Regions from separate parts of the Peribacillus sedimenti genome, predicted to be linked through region 1. Evidence: riboswitches for the same ligand, from Rfam matches in the RefSeq annotation. Region 1 holds a riboswitch; the other holds the start of a gene.
The links. A riboswitch is a leader RNA that binds a small molecule or an ion and turns the genes downstream of it on or off. The one in region 1 is predicted to bind FMN.

Region 1 (8,397 bases):
ATCAATCCCGATCTATTAAAGGCATTTAATGGAGAGGCCACCATCATTGGGATTATCTCCTTGCTTGCCTGGGGTCTTGGATATTTCGGACAGCCCCATATCATCGTGCGTTTTATGGCTATCTCTTCGGTTAAAGAAATGAAGAGCGCAAGGCGGATCGGAATGGGATGGATGATTTTTTCAATCGTAGGTGCCATGATCACAGGACTTTTCGGGATTGCGTGGTTTAATATCAACGGGCCGGCATTGGCGGAAGGGCAACATGAAACCGTATTTATTGTGCTTGCTGAGAAACTGTTTCCATCCTTAATAACAGGATTCCTTCTGGCTGCAATCCTTGCTGCCGTTATGAGCACAATCGCCTCACAGCTTCTGGTGACATCCAGTTCATTAACAGAGGATTTTTATAAGGCATTTATCAGACGCTCTGCTTCCGACAGGGAATTAGTGCTTGTTGGACGTTTCGCTGTACTCGCTGTGTCCATGATTGCACTCCTGCTTGCCCTGCATCCTAATAAAACCATACTCGATCTAGTGGGATATGCCTGGGCCGGTTTCGGAGCCGCGTTCGGACCTGTCATATTGCTGAGCCTCTTTTGGATACGTATGAACAAGTGGGGAGCTTTAGCAGGAATGGTCTTTGGGGCAGTAACCGTCATTGTATGGGAGCAGGTAGAAAAGCTCGATAAAGTATACGAAATTATTCCCGGTTTCATCGCCGGAGTGATCGCTATTATCATTGTCAGCCTGGTTACCGCAAAACCGGTGCCTTCTATCGAGGCTGAATTTAAGGAAGCGGTCGAGCGTTTACCTTAAAAAAATCATCCCCGTTTTGCCAGGGGATGATTTTTTTTGTGGAGGGTTTTGTTTAATTTTTATGGATATGCTAGAAAAGTAATCATGCATATAAGGATATATTCGGAATCAAATATTTGATTTATTTTTTCTTAAGGTATGTGCCTCTATGGTAACATGATAGAATAAAGGGATTGCTAGAAAAGAAAACCGAAGTTATTTAAAGGAGACATTATGGCTGATACACCACAAATATTATCTGAATTGAAACCGTTTATTAAATCATCCTGGGAAAAGTCCGGATTTGAGAATCCCACTCCTATTCAGCTGAATGCAATCCCGGCTATTTTAGAAGGCAGGGATATAATTGCTGAGTCACCGACAGGTACGGGGAAAACATTGGCATATTTACTGCCCCTCCTTGAAAAAATCAATCCAGATCAAAAATCCGTTCAGGCCGTTATCCTGGCATCCTCACGTGAACTGGTTATGCAAATTGCGGAAGAGGTTCGCGTCTGGGCCGCAGGAAGCGGAATTACTGCAGCAGCCTTTATTGGCGGGGCAAACGTCAACAGGCAGCTTGAAAAGTTGAAAAAGCGTCCCCAAATAGTGGCAGGCACCCCTGGAAGAATTAATGAATTAATTAATATGAAAAAGCTGAAGATGCATGAGGTTAAGATTATTGTACTGGATGAAGGCGATCAGCTCATGGTTCCGGAGCACATGAACACGGTCCGCAGCATTGTGAAGAGTACAAAGAAGGATAGACAGGTTGTCATGTTTTCGGCGACACTTCCACCCCATACAGAGCAGGCTGTGCAGGAGATTGTGTCAGAGCCCGAGCTAATCAGAATAGATAGAAAAGAAAATGTGAATGATAAGGTCGACCATATTTATTTTGTTTGTGAGAAAAGGGATAAAATCAAGGTTCTTGAAAAAATTATCAGACTTCCGGAAATAAAAGCGCTGGGTTTTGTCAATGATATTGCGGAATTAACAATACTAAGCGAAAAACTTCAATATAAAGGTACTGAATTTGGAGTATTGCATGGTGAGTCAGATAAAGTACAGCGTGAAAAGGCTATAAAGAATTTGCGTTCGGGCCAATATCCCATCCTGCTTGCGACTGATGTAGCGGCCAGAGGACTGGATATAAAAGGATTGACGGCAGTAGTACATATTGATCTGCCTATCAACTCAGAGCAATATGTCCATAGATCAGGCCGGACTGGAAGGGCAGGCGCTTCTGGCACCGTTATATCTATTGTCAACCAAAGAGAAGAAAAGGATTTAAAGCGACTTGCGCGAGACCTTGACCTTGAAGTGAAACGGAAAGAGTTTTACAAAGGTGAAATAGTGGATGAACGATAATGGGGACCTTTCTTAGGTCCTCTTCTTTGTATATGAGTAAAAAATGCCGGGTTCCGCAATAAGTTAGTGAACATTTTTAAGAATACCAGGATAACTAATAAAATCTGCCATACAGAAACTAAAAAGCCAGGAAGAATTCCTTTCCTTCCTATTTCATATTTGTATCCATTAAGGAAACATTGAAAACGCTTACACTTTTTGGGTTTCCTGCGTATTATAATAGAAATAGAAAAATGCCAGGAGGGGAATCATGGATAAAAGGTATGAACACATGGAAACTGCTGTCATTCATGAGGGATATGATTCAAAGCATCATCTGGGCAGTTTGGCCACTCCAATCTTTCAGACTTCAACATTTACATTCGAAACAGCGGAACAGGGAGAAAATCGATTTGCCGGGAAAGAGGATGGCTATATCTATTCCCGTCTCGGAAATCCGACTGTCCGAGCTCTTGAAGAACGAATTGCGCACCTCGAAGGAGGGGAAGCCGGCCTAGCATTTAGTTCAGGGATGGCTGCTGTTTCCGCTGTATTGATATCATTGACAAAAGCAAATGATCACATCCTATGCTCGCCTGGATTATATGGCTGCACGTTTGGCTTTCTGCAGATGTTGAGAGAGAAATATAAAATTTCCCACGATTTCTGTGAAATGAGTAATGAACAGCAGATCCGGGAGATGATCCGTCCTGAGACAGCCTGTATCTATGTGGAAACTCCGATCAACCCTACCATGAAAATGATCGATCTTGCTTTAGTGGCCAGAGTTGCGAAGGAAAATAACATACCTGTTGTAGTAGATAATACTTTTGCCACACCGTATTTACAGAGACCATTAGAACTTGGCTGTGATATTGTGCTGCATAGTGCCACGAAATATATTTGCGGCCATGGCGATGTGATTGCCGGTCTGGTAGTTGGCAAAAAAGAATTTATATCCAGCATGGCCATGACTACCCAGAAGGATATTGGCGGAACTATTTCTCCTTTTGATGCGTGGCTTTTATTGAGAGGCCTTAAAACATTGCATGTCCGCATGGACCGCCATTCTGAAAATGCAGCAAAGATTTTTCAGGAGTTAAAACAACATCCGATGATTGAGGCCATATACTATCCGGGCGATATTGCGCATCCGGATTACCATATAACCGAAAAGCAGCTAAAGCAGGGCGGAGGGCTGATTTCATTCGAAATTAAGGGCAGCAAAGAAGATATCCAAAGGTTTTTAAACGAACTGAAGTTAATAAAAATAGCCGTAAGCCTCGGGGATGCTGAAACATTGATCCAGCATCCAGCAACAATGACCCACTCCGTCGTTCCGGAACCAGCCCGATGGAAAATGGGAATTACGAACCAGCTTGTACGGCTCTCCATTGGGTTAGAATCATGGCAAGATATTTGGGCAGACCTTGATCAGGCCATTTCGAAATTAACGGTGAAAAAAGTTTAATAAATAAAGAAATGTGATCCTGGTTCACATTACTTAATTTCAGCTTTAACAGGCTATTTTTTTGAAGATCACTTTATGTGAATATCACCTGTATATTTTCCGTCGTGGGAACGCTTGAATGCCAGTATGGCAGCTTTCCCGTCACTTGGGCTCCCATCTGAGAAATGCATCGGAAATAATGAAAAGAACAGCACATAAAAGGAAAAATAGTGAAATTGGGACCAAAATAAAGATGTTTGCAGAATACCGTTTTGTTGAAGTAAATATACAGCTAACATACTGGCAAGGTTAAATAGGGCACCTCCCAGATAAATGAAAATATTGGTAAACCGATTGTCATATTTTAAAGAAGTAAACTCACAGGAGCCGTTCCAAAAGTAATATTTTCTTATTTCGACTTTCCGAAAAGAAATGATTGTGCTTCCACAGCCAATAACGACGCTCCTTCGGCCACCTCCGAAGAGGGAAACGAAAAAAACATGTCCAATCAAATGGATGACTGTTACTAATGGGAATATCAGAAAAAAGGAGAAGAGAAATATAACGACATCAGCAGCTGTAATCAAGGCGAGCCCTCCTTAAATCTGATATATTTTGAATGGGACTCTATCCTGATACCCGCCATATTCGTAATATAACATCTTTTATTTTCCACCTAGTTTAGATAAAGGGTGAGAAATAACAACGGGTTTAGTTAAAAGTAAAAGTTCTCTGAATGTAGTGAGCTAAAAATTCACACCTTATATTTTTACTTTGATATAATTACTTGGAAGTGATAAAATCCAAACAATCGGACTTATTTTGCCGGTTTGATTTGTATGAGATTGGCTTGTTTGTGAGATAACTGTATATTTGTCCTTCGGGGTCGGGTGAAAGTCCCAGCCGGCGGTAAGGAGTGCAAAGCTTCGCAGCCCGCGAGCCGATAAAACGGCAGGATTTGGTGAAATTCCAAAGCCGACAGTACAGCCTGGATGGGAGAAGGACATATGGAACATATATATAAAGAGCCTATATTTGTATAGGCTTATTTGGATATATTTTTAAGACCATATTCTCCCGTAAACACAACCCGCCAGGACCATTGTCCAGCGGGTTTTTAGTATACATTGGAAGAAAACACATCCTGATAATGGAATTTTCCTTGGGCTATTTAAACATCTATGCCAGAGTGTTTTCTCTAAGAGGAGGCTGGTAGTCCGCTTTCAATTATATGTAATAACGGTTTCAATGATACATCAATGGACAAACGGGAACTATAAATTTATTAATTCATATTCCAACGTAAAAAGAAGTAAGGTGAAAATATGTTTACAGGAATCATTGAGGATATTGGGACTGTTTCTTCTATCAGCAGCAGCGGGCAAAGCATGCAGCTTACAATCAACAGTGAAAAAATCGTGGAAGATGTCCATTTGGGCGACAGTATTTCGGTTAACGGAGTATGTTTGACCGTGACGCATTTTACAAACCATGCTTTTACTGTGGATGTTATGCCTGAAACGGTTAAGGATACCTCGCTTAAGATGTTGAAATCAGGTTCTCCAGTGAATCTGGAGCGCGCCATGAGTCCATCTGGAAGGTTTGGCGGCCATTTTGTTTCAGGTCATATCGATGGTACAGGAACCATCGTCAAGAAAGAGCGGAAGGACAATGCTGTATATTACAGCATACAACTGGATGAGGATCTTATTAAATACTGTATACCAAAAGGTTCCATTGCTATAGATGGGACGAGCCTCACAATATTTCGTATTGAAGGCGGCACTGTTACAGTTTCACTTATTCCTTTGACCCATCAGGACACAGTTCTTGGCCGAAAAAATGCTGGGGATATTGTAAATATCGAAAATGACATGATAGGAAAGTATATTATCCATCAAGCGCAAGGGAAAACTCAAAACAGCAAGATAACCCTGGATTTCCTGACTGAGAATGGATTTTAAAAAAGGCGGGTGGAGACATGTTTAACACTATTGAAGAGGCATTAGAGGATTTAAAAGCTGGCAGGGCTGTCATTGTCGTGGATGATGAAGACAGGGAAAATGAAGGTGATTTTGTTGTCCTTGCCGAAAAGGCAACACCGGAAGCAATCAATTTTATGGCGACCCATGGGCGGGGCTTGATCTGTACCACCATTACTGAAGAGCTTGCTTCCAAATTAGATTTGCACCCTATGGTCGACAATAATACTGATAATCATAGTACGGCTTTTACGGTAAGTATCGATCATAGAAATACAACTACGGGCATCAGTGCATTCGAACGGTCGACTACGATCCTGGAATTATTAAATGATAAATCTGTGCCTTCCGATTTCAGAAGGCCTGGCCATATCTTTCCAATCGTCGCAAAAGAAGGAGGCGTTCTTAGGAGGGCTGGGCACACAGAAGCCTCTGTAGACCTTGCAATCCTGAGCGGTGCAGCCCCTGCCGGCGTAATATGTGAAATCATGAAAGAAGATGGCTCTATGGCCCGGGTACCGGATTTAATAGAAATTGCCAAAAAGCACGATCTAAAACTTATCACAATTGCCGAATTGATTCGTTTCCAACATAAGCATGAGACATTGGTAAAGAGGGAAGTCGAAACTGCATTTCCCACTCCTTTCGGTGAATTTAATTTGGTAGCTTACTCCAATCCGCTTGACAGCCGTGAACACCTTGCGTTAGTAAAAGGCAATTGGAGCTACGATGAGCCTGTGCTCGTCCGGGTCCATTCAGAATGCCTTACTGGAGATGTGTTTGGTTCGTATCATTGTGAGTGCGGTCCGCAGCTGCACGCAGCACTCTCCCAGATCGAGCAGGAGGGTAAGGGTGTCCTTGTCTATATGCGGCAGCAGAAACGGGGGCACAGTCTCCTGAATAAATTGAAGGCTGATAAAGAAGGGCAGGGCGTGGACAATTCCTACGAGAAGCCTGAATTTCCGGCGGAACTTCGCGATTATGGTTTGGGAGCACAAATACTAAGAGATCTTGGCGTCAGAAATATGCGGTTATTAACTAATAACCCCAAAAAAATTTCCGGGCTTACCGGCTACGGGTTGGAGATTATAGAAACTGTCCCTATTCAAATTCCATTTGAAAAGGAAGCTTCTGAAACAAAACATTCAAAGACGGGACATTTATTTTAGGAGGAAAACAACATGGGAAAAATTTTTGAAGGAAATTTAATAGGTACGGGTTTACGCGTTGGGATCGTAGTTGGAAGGTTCAATGAATTCATCACAAACAAGCTCCTCAGTGGCGCGCTCGACGGACTGAAGCGTCACGGTGTAGACGAGGATAATATTGATATAGCATGGACACCAGGCGCTTACGAGGTTCCAATGATCGCAAAGAAACTGGTTCAGACCGGAAATTATGACGCGGTGATAGGGCTGGGAACTGTGATCAGGGGAGCTACGACCCATTATGATTATGTTTCAGGTGAAACAGCGAAAAATATTGCATCTGTTTCACTGGAAACAGGAGTACCGGTCATCTTTGGTGTGCTGACAACAGAAAACATCGAACAAGCTATTGAAAGGGCAGGAACAAAGGCAGGAAATAAAGGCTATGAAGCTGCCGTATCGGCAATCGAAATGGCCAATCTTGGCAAGATGATTGGTTAAGAATAAGAATATCGTCAAACAGACATAGATATGTGCTGGATTGGCTTTCTGCTTAATTCATGTAAAACCATACTTAATTACAGTGTGTAGGACTCTATATCCATAGGATGTCAGCAATGGCACCATAAAATGAACCGCATGCACAAATACAAAAAGACTGTAGGCAAGCTCGATTTTATCGCGTTTGCCCACAGTCTAAAAATCCGGAGGGAATGCCCTGCCGGATTTTTTTATATTGCTCCAGATTGATGAAAGTCTTACTTTTTGTCCTGGAAGAATTACTTAATTAGCGGTACGATTGGATGGCCTGGTCCAAAGCACGAAATGCCTGGCCGAATGCCATGGAAGATGACACATCTCCCGCTATATCAAGTTGTCTTTGTGCATGATGGGCCTGTGTAATTGATGTGATAATATTTTCAATCATTTCCCGCTTTTCACCGGCTGTTTCTTTTGCCTCTTCTAAAGCCTCGATACATCTCGCTAAGTCGTCGGATTCAGGATGGTCATATGTATATTCCAGGATTTCCTTTGCATGCTCGAGAATTTGCTTCATAAATAGCTCCCTCTTTTCTCAATCGATAGTTTTTAAGGTTATTTTTGAACATCTTATCAGTGTTTATTCACTGGGCATTTCAGGACAATATATAGAGAGCGGATGAAAAAATAAATCAATATCATTTCTGACTGGAGTACCGGCAGGATAGGCTCCCGAGTGTATAAGGAGGATATATATGTATAAGCTTTTGTCACATAATGATTTAGACGGGGTAGGATGCGGAATTTTGGCAAAGATTGCCCTGGGGGACCAGACTGAAGTGTTTTATAATTCTATTTCAGGGCTGAACCATCAGGTTGAAGTGTTTCTTGAGCAAGAAAACAGAAATAATGTGACTCTCCTGATCACCGATTTGTCCGTAAGTGAAGATAATGAAAAGAGAATATCCAAATTTGTTGAGGGCGGAGGTGTGGCCAGGTTAATTGACCATCATAAGTCTGCTGAACATCTTAATCAGCACGAATGGGCCTCTGTGCAGGTTGAACATAGGGATGGAAACCTTGCGTCGGCAACTTCGCTGTTCTATGAGTTTTTGCTTGAAAATGAGTTTGTGGACCAGTCACAAATACTGGATGAATTTGTAGAACTTGTTCGTCAATACGATACCTGGGA
Region 2 (8,397 bases), 2.2 Mb from region 1:
AGTTAAGTTTCTTTCGCACCTCTCCCAAACGCAAGTAATCAGGACGGAAGTCATACCCCCATTGTGATATACAGTGTGCTTCATCTATAACAAATAACCCAATATCCAGTCTCTGTATGGCAGCGAGTACATGGTCTATGGACAGCATTTCTGGAGAAACAAAAATAAACCGATATTTATGGAGTTCCTCCAAGCCCCTCCTTCTCTCAGCAATGCTTAAAAAGGAATTTAAGGCCAGGACACTTTTTTCCCCCATTACCTTAAGGTGTTCTGCCTGGTCTTGCATAAGGGACAGAAGCGGTGAGACAATGAGGGCAGGCTTTGACATCAAATAGGAGGGCAGTTGATAACAAAGGGATTTACCTGTGCCCGTGGGCAGCATTCCCAGAGTATGGCTTCCTTTAAGAACAGATTCGATAATCTCCCGTTGCCCGGGGCGAAATGACGTATATCCAAAGTATTTATACAGTGCTTCCTCAAGATTCATTCGAATCACCAGCCTTTGCAAGCACTAGCCGGATTTGGAAGAAGCTTACATTATATCCAGATAGCTCTTCCTTTATTGCCTTCAACTTTTTTGTATTTAACATTTTAGATGTCTGTTCTATTTCAAGAGATATGCTTTCTGACACATAATCATCGATTGGAAATTCCTTGTCTGCCAGCACTATTTCTACCAGATGGTCTTCAATTGTACTGACCTTTAAGTTTCGCATTTTTGCTATTTGTTCCAGATTCATTCCTTGCTTCAAAAATTCCATTGTCGCTTTTGCTGAAACAGTTAAGGATCCGCCAGATGTATCTAAATTTGAAGCCAGGGAACATAGATAGGGATATCGTCGACTATTCGCGGAAGACTCGCTCAGAATAAAATGGATAGTATCCTGAAACAAATAACGAACATATAATATATCGAGCATAAATTCCTTGGCAATCTGTTCGTAAGTTTTTCCAGCCCGATTATATCCACTCAACCGCCTGACAAATATAGAAGACTGTCTTGGATCCAAATTATCCAGCAGTTCGGCCAGCTCGGAAAAAAACAACCCAGAAAGTTCTGTTCTAGAGCCCTTATAAGCAATTAGATATCTGCGTACCCAATCCTGTACCAAGCCATTCCTCTCAATAGGATAAAACCGATTTTCCCTGTTAATAATATTAGATAGAGACTGGATCATTAAATTCAGCCTGCCCCAAAAAACGGGAGCTGCATTGATATAGTTCCATCCTTGAAGATGTATGGGGTAGGGATGCTCTGAAAAGAATCTGTACATTTCCACCTCTCCAGCCGAGGTCAGGATATATTGGTTTTCTTTTGTTACCGGTTCTATCAATGATGCTTGTTGTAGATGCAACACACTCTGTTCCAGAGTCTCCCTATTCAACGTTAAATAAGACCCAAAAAGATCGGTCATATTGAACAAGTGAGAATCCTGGATCGTTTGGGACGATTTTTTCCCCTTTAATAAATGGTAAATTGCATATATGGAACGCTCTCCATTCAGCTGTTTCATACAATGAAGAACTAAAGCGTCGAAAAATCGGTTAAGCATTCGATCACAACCCTGGATCTATAATAATGGTACTGATAATTTTGCGAATCCGTTGCACGGCGTGGCAAAGCTGGTCTAAGTTCGAGCCTCCAGCAATAACTTTTGCTGCATACCTACATTGTAGCAGATTGCTGAAAAAATCAAGGGAAATTATCGAGAAGTGTATATTTATTAACCCTTTTTTGTCTGTATTGTCACATTTTTATTGTTGCCAATCCCTTGTTTCGATAAGGATTCTCATTACATTTTTATTGAAAAGTTTATACATGAGCTTTACAATAGGAACATGTACGAGAAATTCCATGTTGCTAGTGGGAGTAAATCGTTGTATTGGGAGGGGATCAGATCATGGCAAAATATACAATCGTTGATAAAGACACTTGCATCGCTTGTGGTGCTTGCGGCGCAGCTGCACCGGATATCTATGATTATGATGATGAAGGCATTGCATACGTAACACTTGATGATAATGAGGGAATCGTTGAAATTCCTGATGTGTTATTAGATGACATGATGGATGCATTCGAAGGGTGTCCGACAGACTCAATTAAGGTTGCTGACGAACCATTTGATGGCGACCCAATGAAATTCGAATAAATAATTGGGTTAAAACCATCTTCCTTGGGAAGATGGTTTTTTTTTGTACAGCAAAAAACCGGAATCCGTTAAAGGGACTCCGGCACTTTCATTTGCATAGTTCATCAACTTGAAAATTCATCATTCATATTTATGCATTATTATAATGTGATTGTTTTTTTAACCACGGCTGCAGCTGCACGAACATCAGCATAAACACGACAGTTATTACAATTCCTTTTATTACATTAAACGGCAGGATTGCCATAGTTACCATTTTAATAGTTTCCGAACCCGTCATTCCCTCTGCACCCATGAAAATGGTATAAGCGGGAAGGAAAACGAAATAATTCAAGAGACTCATGAGGATGGCCATGGTCATAGTTCCTGCTGCCAAGGCAATGGTCATGCCTTTCTTTGAACGCATTTTTTTATACACAAAGTATACGGGCAGCACGAAAACAATGCCTGCCACAAAGTTGGCAATATGTCCTACTGGAACACCAGTAGGGCTTCCGGTCATGAAAAAATCTAAAAGGTTCTTAATCAACTCTGTGATAATTGCTGCCCCCGGACCAAATATCAGTGCAGCAATCAATACTGGCACTTCACTAAAATCAATTTTCAAAAAAACCGGAAAACCTGGGAATGGAAAGTTCAAAAGCATCAGCACATAAGAAATGCTTCCAAGCATCGCCAAAATGACTAACTTCTTAATACGGTTGTTCTTCATTATGTTCGCTCCTTCTTTTTCTGATCTACCGTGAAAAAGAGGATATATTCCAGTTTCGAACATATAGCTATCCCTATATCGGTCAAGCAATATACTGTCCGATATCCATAGGCATAACCTCAGCAATAAAAAAACCCCGAAATCTAAAAGAATTCGGGGGAAATCGCGGCATGTTCAAATAAACGCGTCACATTCTTAGTTTAGACACTGTTACACTGCTTCTTCTGAAAATCCAAAAAATTTGCTCTATAGACCGGCAAACCATCTGAAAAACCAACGGGCGTTTTCGCCAGTAAATACTAGGGTTCGCTGATACTAGTCTTATCCCATCCAGGCTGATTGCCAGGATATCGCTCTCCAATCAAATATCACTCAATGCAAGTGCGACTGATGTTCAAGTAATACCGCAAATTTTTTACATTTCAATCCATTAGCAGTTCATTTACAGCGCCTGCTTGCAAAAAAAGAATGCACGCTTCTGGAACCTCCATCTTCTCCCATCCAGACTATACTGTCGGCTTTGGAATCTCACCAAATCCTGCCCCGTAAGGCTCGCGGGCTTAGAAGTTAATACCTCATCACCGCCGGTGGGGAATCTCGCCCCGCCCCGAAGATAGATCTATTAAATTATTGTACTACATTTTTATTATATCAGATTTTAGCAGTCTTTTGTAAAAAATTGCTCAACTAATTAAAATACTAAGAACGCCAAATCGTGTGGCAACGCTGACTGACCCCACGTGTATTTAGGGGTCCGGCAATTCTGGCTGACCTCACCCTTGTCATTCCTTTCAACGATGAACAACTTCTTTATGACATTACAATACGGATGATTGCTCATCCATCTGGGTACAGTATTGGCAGACCTGAATTCAAGCGGATTTCCTTCATGCTGTGTTTTTTCGACATCAATTCTTAACAATCCAAAACAGACAAGAAAAAATATTCGGTTTTTTTCTCCCCCCCTTGAAAGTTATTGATAAATCAGAACTTTCGACGAAATGCAGCCAGAAAAAGCTCTTGTTAAACCGCTTTCATCCCTTAATGTGAAATTGACAGTTGCTCTGCTTCTTATGTACAATTAACTGAAATTTATGTATATTCTAAGGCAGGTGTGAATGATGTTTCGTATATTAGTAGCGGATGCCATCAAACCAGAAGGATTAGGTCCCCTTCTCGATGCTCCTAATATTGAATTGCTTCAAAAAACTGTTGAAGAAGCAGAAATGGATTTAAAAGATGTAGATGCAATCCTCGTAAGAAGTGCCACAAAGGTAACTGAGGATCTCATGTCAAAAATGCCAAACCTTAAAATAGTAGCCCGTGCCGGTGTCGGTGTGGATAATATCGATGTACAGGCTGCGACAAGGAGAGGTGTAGTGGTCGTGAATGCACCTGACGGAAATACAATTTCCACCGCAGAGCATACCTTTGCGATGATGGCTTCTTTGATGCGTCATATTCCTCAAGCCTATTTTTCCATTAAACAAGGCAAGTGGCAACGTGCCGCGTTTACAGGAACTGAACTTAGAGGAAAAACGCTTGCTATTGTCGGCATGGGAAGGATTGGAGGCGAAATTGCCAAGCGAGCGAAAGCCTTTGAAATGGATGTTATTGTTTTCGACCCATTTTTGACCGCGGATCGCGCCAAAAAATTGAATGTGACACTCCTTCCATTGGATGAATTGTTAACAAAGGCAGATATCATTACTGTGCACACTCCGCTGACCTCTGAAACAAAAGGGCTTTTAAATAAAAGTAATATGCAGACATGTAAAAAAGGTGTATACATTCTAAATTGTGCCCGCGGCGGCATTATTGATGAAGAGGATTTATACGAGCTGCTCCTTGAAGGACATATTGCGGGAGCCGCATTGGATGTTTTTGTAGAAGAACCTGCGGTTGGGAATAAACTGCTTGAGCTGGATACCGTGATCGCCACACCTCATTTGGGTGCTTCAACAAAAGAAGCTCAATTAAATGTAGCTACCCAGGTAGCACAGGAGGTACTGACTTTTCTTGCAGGCAATCCTGTTTCCAATTCTATTAATCTTCCAGCTATTTCCAAAGAGCTGTTTGAGCAGGTCCAGCCTTATTATCAATTAATTAAACAAATGGGCTCCATAGTTTCTCAATGCGTAAAAGAAGGGGTTCATGAAATTTCCGTAACCTATGCAGGAGAAAACTTAAACTTTGATACCAGCCTGCTGACAAAGAGCCTTATATCCGGTTTTTTCAGTTCAAAACTTGATGTTCCGGTAAATGAAGTAAACGCATTGGTAATAGCAAAGGAAAGAAGCATTACAGTAGGAGAGAAAATTTCCTCCGAAACATTTGGATACTCAAATTGTATAACTGTTACTGTAAAAGGGGAAAAACGGCAATTTGACATCCGTGGTACATATGTAAATAATTATGGTTCAAGAATTGTGAGTTTAAATGGATTTGATATTGATTTCCACCCGGATGGCAACTTCCTGTACATTCAGCATACTGACCGCCCAGGGGTTATTGGCAGGGTAGGGAAAATCCTGGGTGATCACGATGTCAACATTGCAACGATGCAGGTTGGACGAAAACAGGCAGGTGGAGAAGCAATCATGGTTCTTTCATTCGATAAACCATTAACAGATGATATGCTTCAAAAGATAAACCATTTAGACGACATTACTTCCCTTTATAGAATATCGTTATAAGGAAAAGACATCTTATTAACTTGTTTAAATCCCGCAAAAAAGGCTCCATAAAATTGGAGCCCTCATATTGTTAAAAAAGGGGCTCGGAATGGAAACATGCCGAACCCCTTTTGTCATCCCATTGTTTTTTATCAAAAAGAGTCCAGGATTCAAGTCTTGGGCACTCGTTTTTAGACCATAACTGGTCCTCCCAAGGTACAATGGGAAATCAAGGTCTGCTTCCATCTTATTAACCAAGTGATTCTGTGGGATAAGCTGGCTCATGGCCTTTCGAATGAGGCGTCACCATTATTGCGTTATATACTGTTTGAAGAGGGAGGAAAATGAAAAATGAATATAATATGAAAATCTTTTTCTCAAAGGGGCACTGACGGGCTATGCATGAAAAATATCCGTGCTCATAATACTTGTTCAACAATAGTGGCATAAAAGATTTCTCAAAAAAAGAGGAAATTATAAAGGATTTGTTTGGTACTTTAGGTATGAGGGGTATTATGGAACACAATTTTCATTGCGGCTTGGGCTTCAATATCCACATGATAATTCTGGCTCGCGTGACCATTGGGGGATGATTCAATTGTTGCTGCTGGTTTCTGTTGTTACAAAAGATGTTCCAGCCAAAACAGTAGTGGCTGGAAATCCAGCAAAGATACTAAAAAGCATCTAACTATTCTATTATTACTTGACTAATTAGAGGTTATTTCTGGATAAGAAATCTTACGACGACTGTCGTTTACTGGTTGTCAAATTAGCGAATTAATTCGCATAGTAGATAGCAGGAGCAAACTTTTTATTATGTTTTCACTAATAGAGCTCTCATTGATTTTTCGGTATTGGAAATCTTCATAATTTCCTTTAAATGAAAAAGCAGAGCGAATTCATAAGCGAATTACTCTGCTGCGTGCGCACCTTTTTTATATATTTTTAAAACTGCAGGTACCTCAAATGAAAACGAAGCTCTCTAATTATTCATTCATATAGTCTAGAATCCCGGCTGTTTTATCCCAGCGGCATTTCCTTCCGTTCCCCTTTATTAAAGGTAAGAAGCGACGAATAGCCAACCGAACGTGCTAACTCGACTGCAGAATCAAATTCCCAGCCTACATGCTCCGGAAAGTGTGCATCCGAAGAGAGTACAATCGGTATATTTTTTTCTTTGCACATTTTTAATAACCCGGGTTCGGGATACAATTTTCCAACCGGTTTTCGAAGCCCTGCAGTGCTTATCTCGACACAGGTTTTTGAATTTTTCAGTGCTTCGGTTGCCCGGTCATATTGCTGAAGGATGAATGATTGATCAGCAGGAACATAGTTGAAGATTTTCACTAAATCTATATGCCCAATGATGTCGAACAGGTTCGATTGTGCCAATGTTACTACTTGATCAAAATATTTTTCATAGGTTTCATAAAGATCTCTTTCATCCCACAGGTGCTTAAATTCCTTCAAATCGATTCCGAAATCATCGACCCAATGAATGGAGCCGATCACGTAATCAAATTGGTAGCTTTTAATAAACTTCTCCATTTCTTTATGCTTGCCTGGTGTATAATCCATTTCAATGGACATTTTTACGTCTATATTTTGATTCCAGGCTTGATGGAATAGCTTTACATAGTCATTCATATCATAATATCTTCGTGGATTTACCCAATCATTCTGTAAAATATCTGCCGTTTGATAAAAATGATAAGCATGCTCGGAAATTCCAAAACTCTCAATATGTAATTCCTTGGCTCTATCAGTAAATTTAGTTAGATAATTCAATGTTAGAGTGCCAGTTTCTAAATGATTATGATAATCTGTAAGCATGTCATAGCCTCCTTTATTCCTTTAATTATACAAAGGAGTGAAGTTATGTTGCAATACAGAATTATCTAATATATCCATGAGATATGACACGCAAAATATAGCATCCATGTATAGGGGCTATGAACCGTGCCATATGGCAGCCGTGCCATTTTCTATCGAGATAATAAAAGTCCCTGTAAAGGTTATTGCCTCTGCATCAGCATGTCCACTTGTTCCACCTATAAAGAGCAATCCAATACATAAAGCAATAATCATGACAATTAAGAACCTTCTTCCGTAATCCCTCACCATTTTTCCTCCTGCATTCTCTATTCTGGATTCGACTTTTAGAGTATATGTGGGTGCCCTGATACACATTCCTCCGCTTGGTAGATGTTTCACTTGCTAGTTACCTGCAATACACATATAAATAATTATTCCTTGCGCAAAAATTTGGGCCGCTTAGACCAAAAGATGGTGACAGTGATGAGAAAGAATGAAATGATGTACATCATCGTTCCAAACATTTATAGCATAGCCACATTTTAAAAGTGAATTTTGTGAACCTTTCACAAAGGAAACATCCCCGAACTCTGCAATCCTCTTTTGTACCCAAAATGAAAAACTGCCCGGTCAGGGCAGTTTTACGAATTATTTCCCAGTAATAAGGTTTGGGGCAACTGGTACAGTAATTTCATTCGTCAGGTCAAAGGATCCAATCGATTCTATGGGTGGATTCTTGAATAGGACCGTTTCTTTTCCAAAATCCTTTGCAGTCAATAGAATAGCTTCAATGGCTACCGGCAAAGCGTCCACGTTTTCTACAGCGCTCTCTGGAGACAGGTCAATGATTAATTTATTCCCGTCCTCTGTCACCGCATTCCATACAAGTTCAGATGGGATCGAAGCTAAAATAGTTTGCTGCCCGTCTGGGTTTGATTTCATTGCAAGCATTGCTTCTTCAGGTGTATTGAATGAAATATTCGAAGGGACAAGGAGGCCTGGGGCATCTTCACTAGCCTGGTAGACGTAAAAGGCTTTTTTTTCT

Region 2: linked by a shared signal. The riboswitch ahead of V1500_RS18260 (ECF transporter S component) and the one ahead of ribE (riboflavin synthase) in region 1 are both predicted to bind FMN.

What each region holds. Positions count from the first base shown of each region.
Region 1 covers NZ_CP143547.1:819,177-827,573, forward strand. Annotated here, with positions in the region: gene putP (sodium/proline symporter PutP) at 1-816, shown strand, start outside; gene V1500_RS04115 (DEAD/DEAH box helicase) at 1,030-2,166, shown strand; gene megL (methionine gamma-lyase) at 2,417-3,616, shown strand; FMN riboswitch at 4,468-4,603, shown strand; gene ribE (riboflavin synthase) at 4,921-5,559, shown strand; gene ribB (3,4-dihydroxy-2-butanone-4-phosphate synthase) at 5,577-6,746, shown strand; gene ribE (6,7-dimethyl-8-ribityllumazine synthase) at 6,759-7,226, shown strand; gene V1500_RS04140 (hypothetical protein) at 7,513-7,782, opposite strand; gene V1500_RS04145 (DHH family phosphoesterase) at 7,961-8,397, shown strand, end outside.
Region 2 covers NZ_CP143547.1:3,716,399-3,724,795, forward strand. Annotated here, with positions in the region: gene V1500_RS18245 (RecQ family ATP-dependent DNA helicase) at 1-487, opposite strand, end outside; gene V1500_RS18250 (helix-turn-helix domain-containing protein) at 477-1,553, opposite strand; gene V1500_RS18255 (ferredoxin) at 1,902-2,150, shown strand; gene V1500_RS18260 (ECF transporter S component) at 2,281-2,862, opposite strand; FMN riboswitch at 3,348-3,481, opposite strand; gene serA (phosphoglycerate dehydrogenase) at 3,984-5,558, shown strand; partial or broken gene V1500_RS18270 (sugar O-acetyltransferase) at 6,141-6,225, shown strand; gene V1500_RS18275 (histidinol-phosphatase) at 6,558-7,370, opposite strand; gene V1500_RS18280 (hypothetical protein) at 7,488-7,751, opposite strand; gene V1500_RS18285 (GerMN domain-containing protein) at 8,001-8,397, opposite strand, start outside.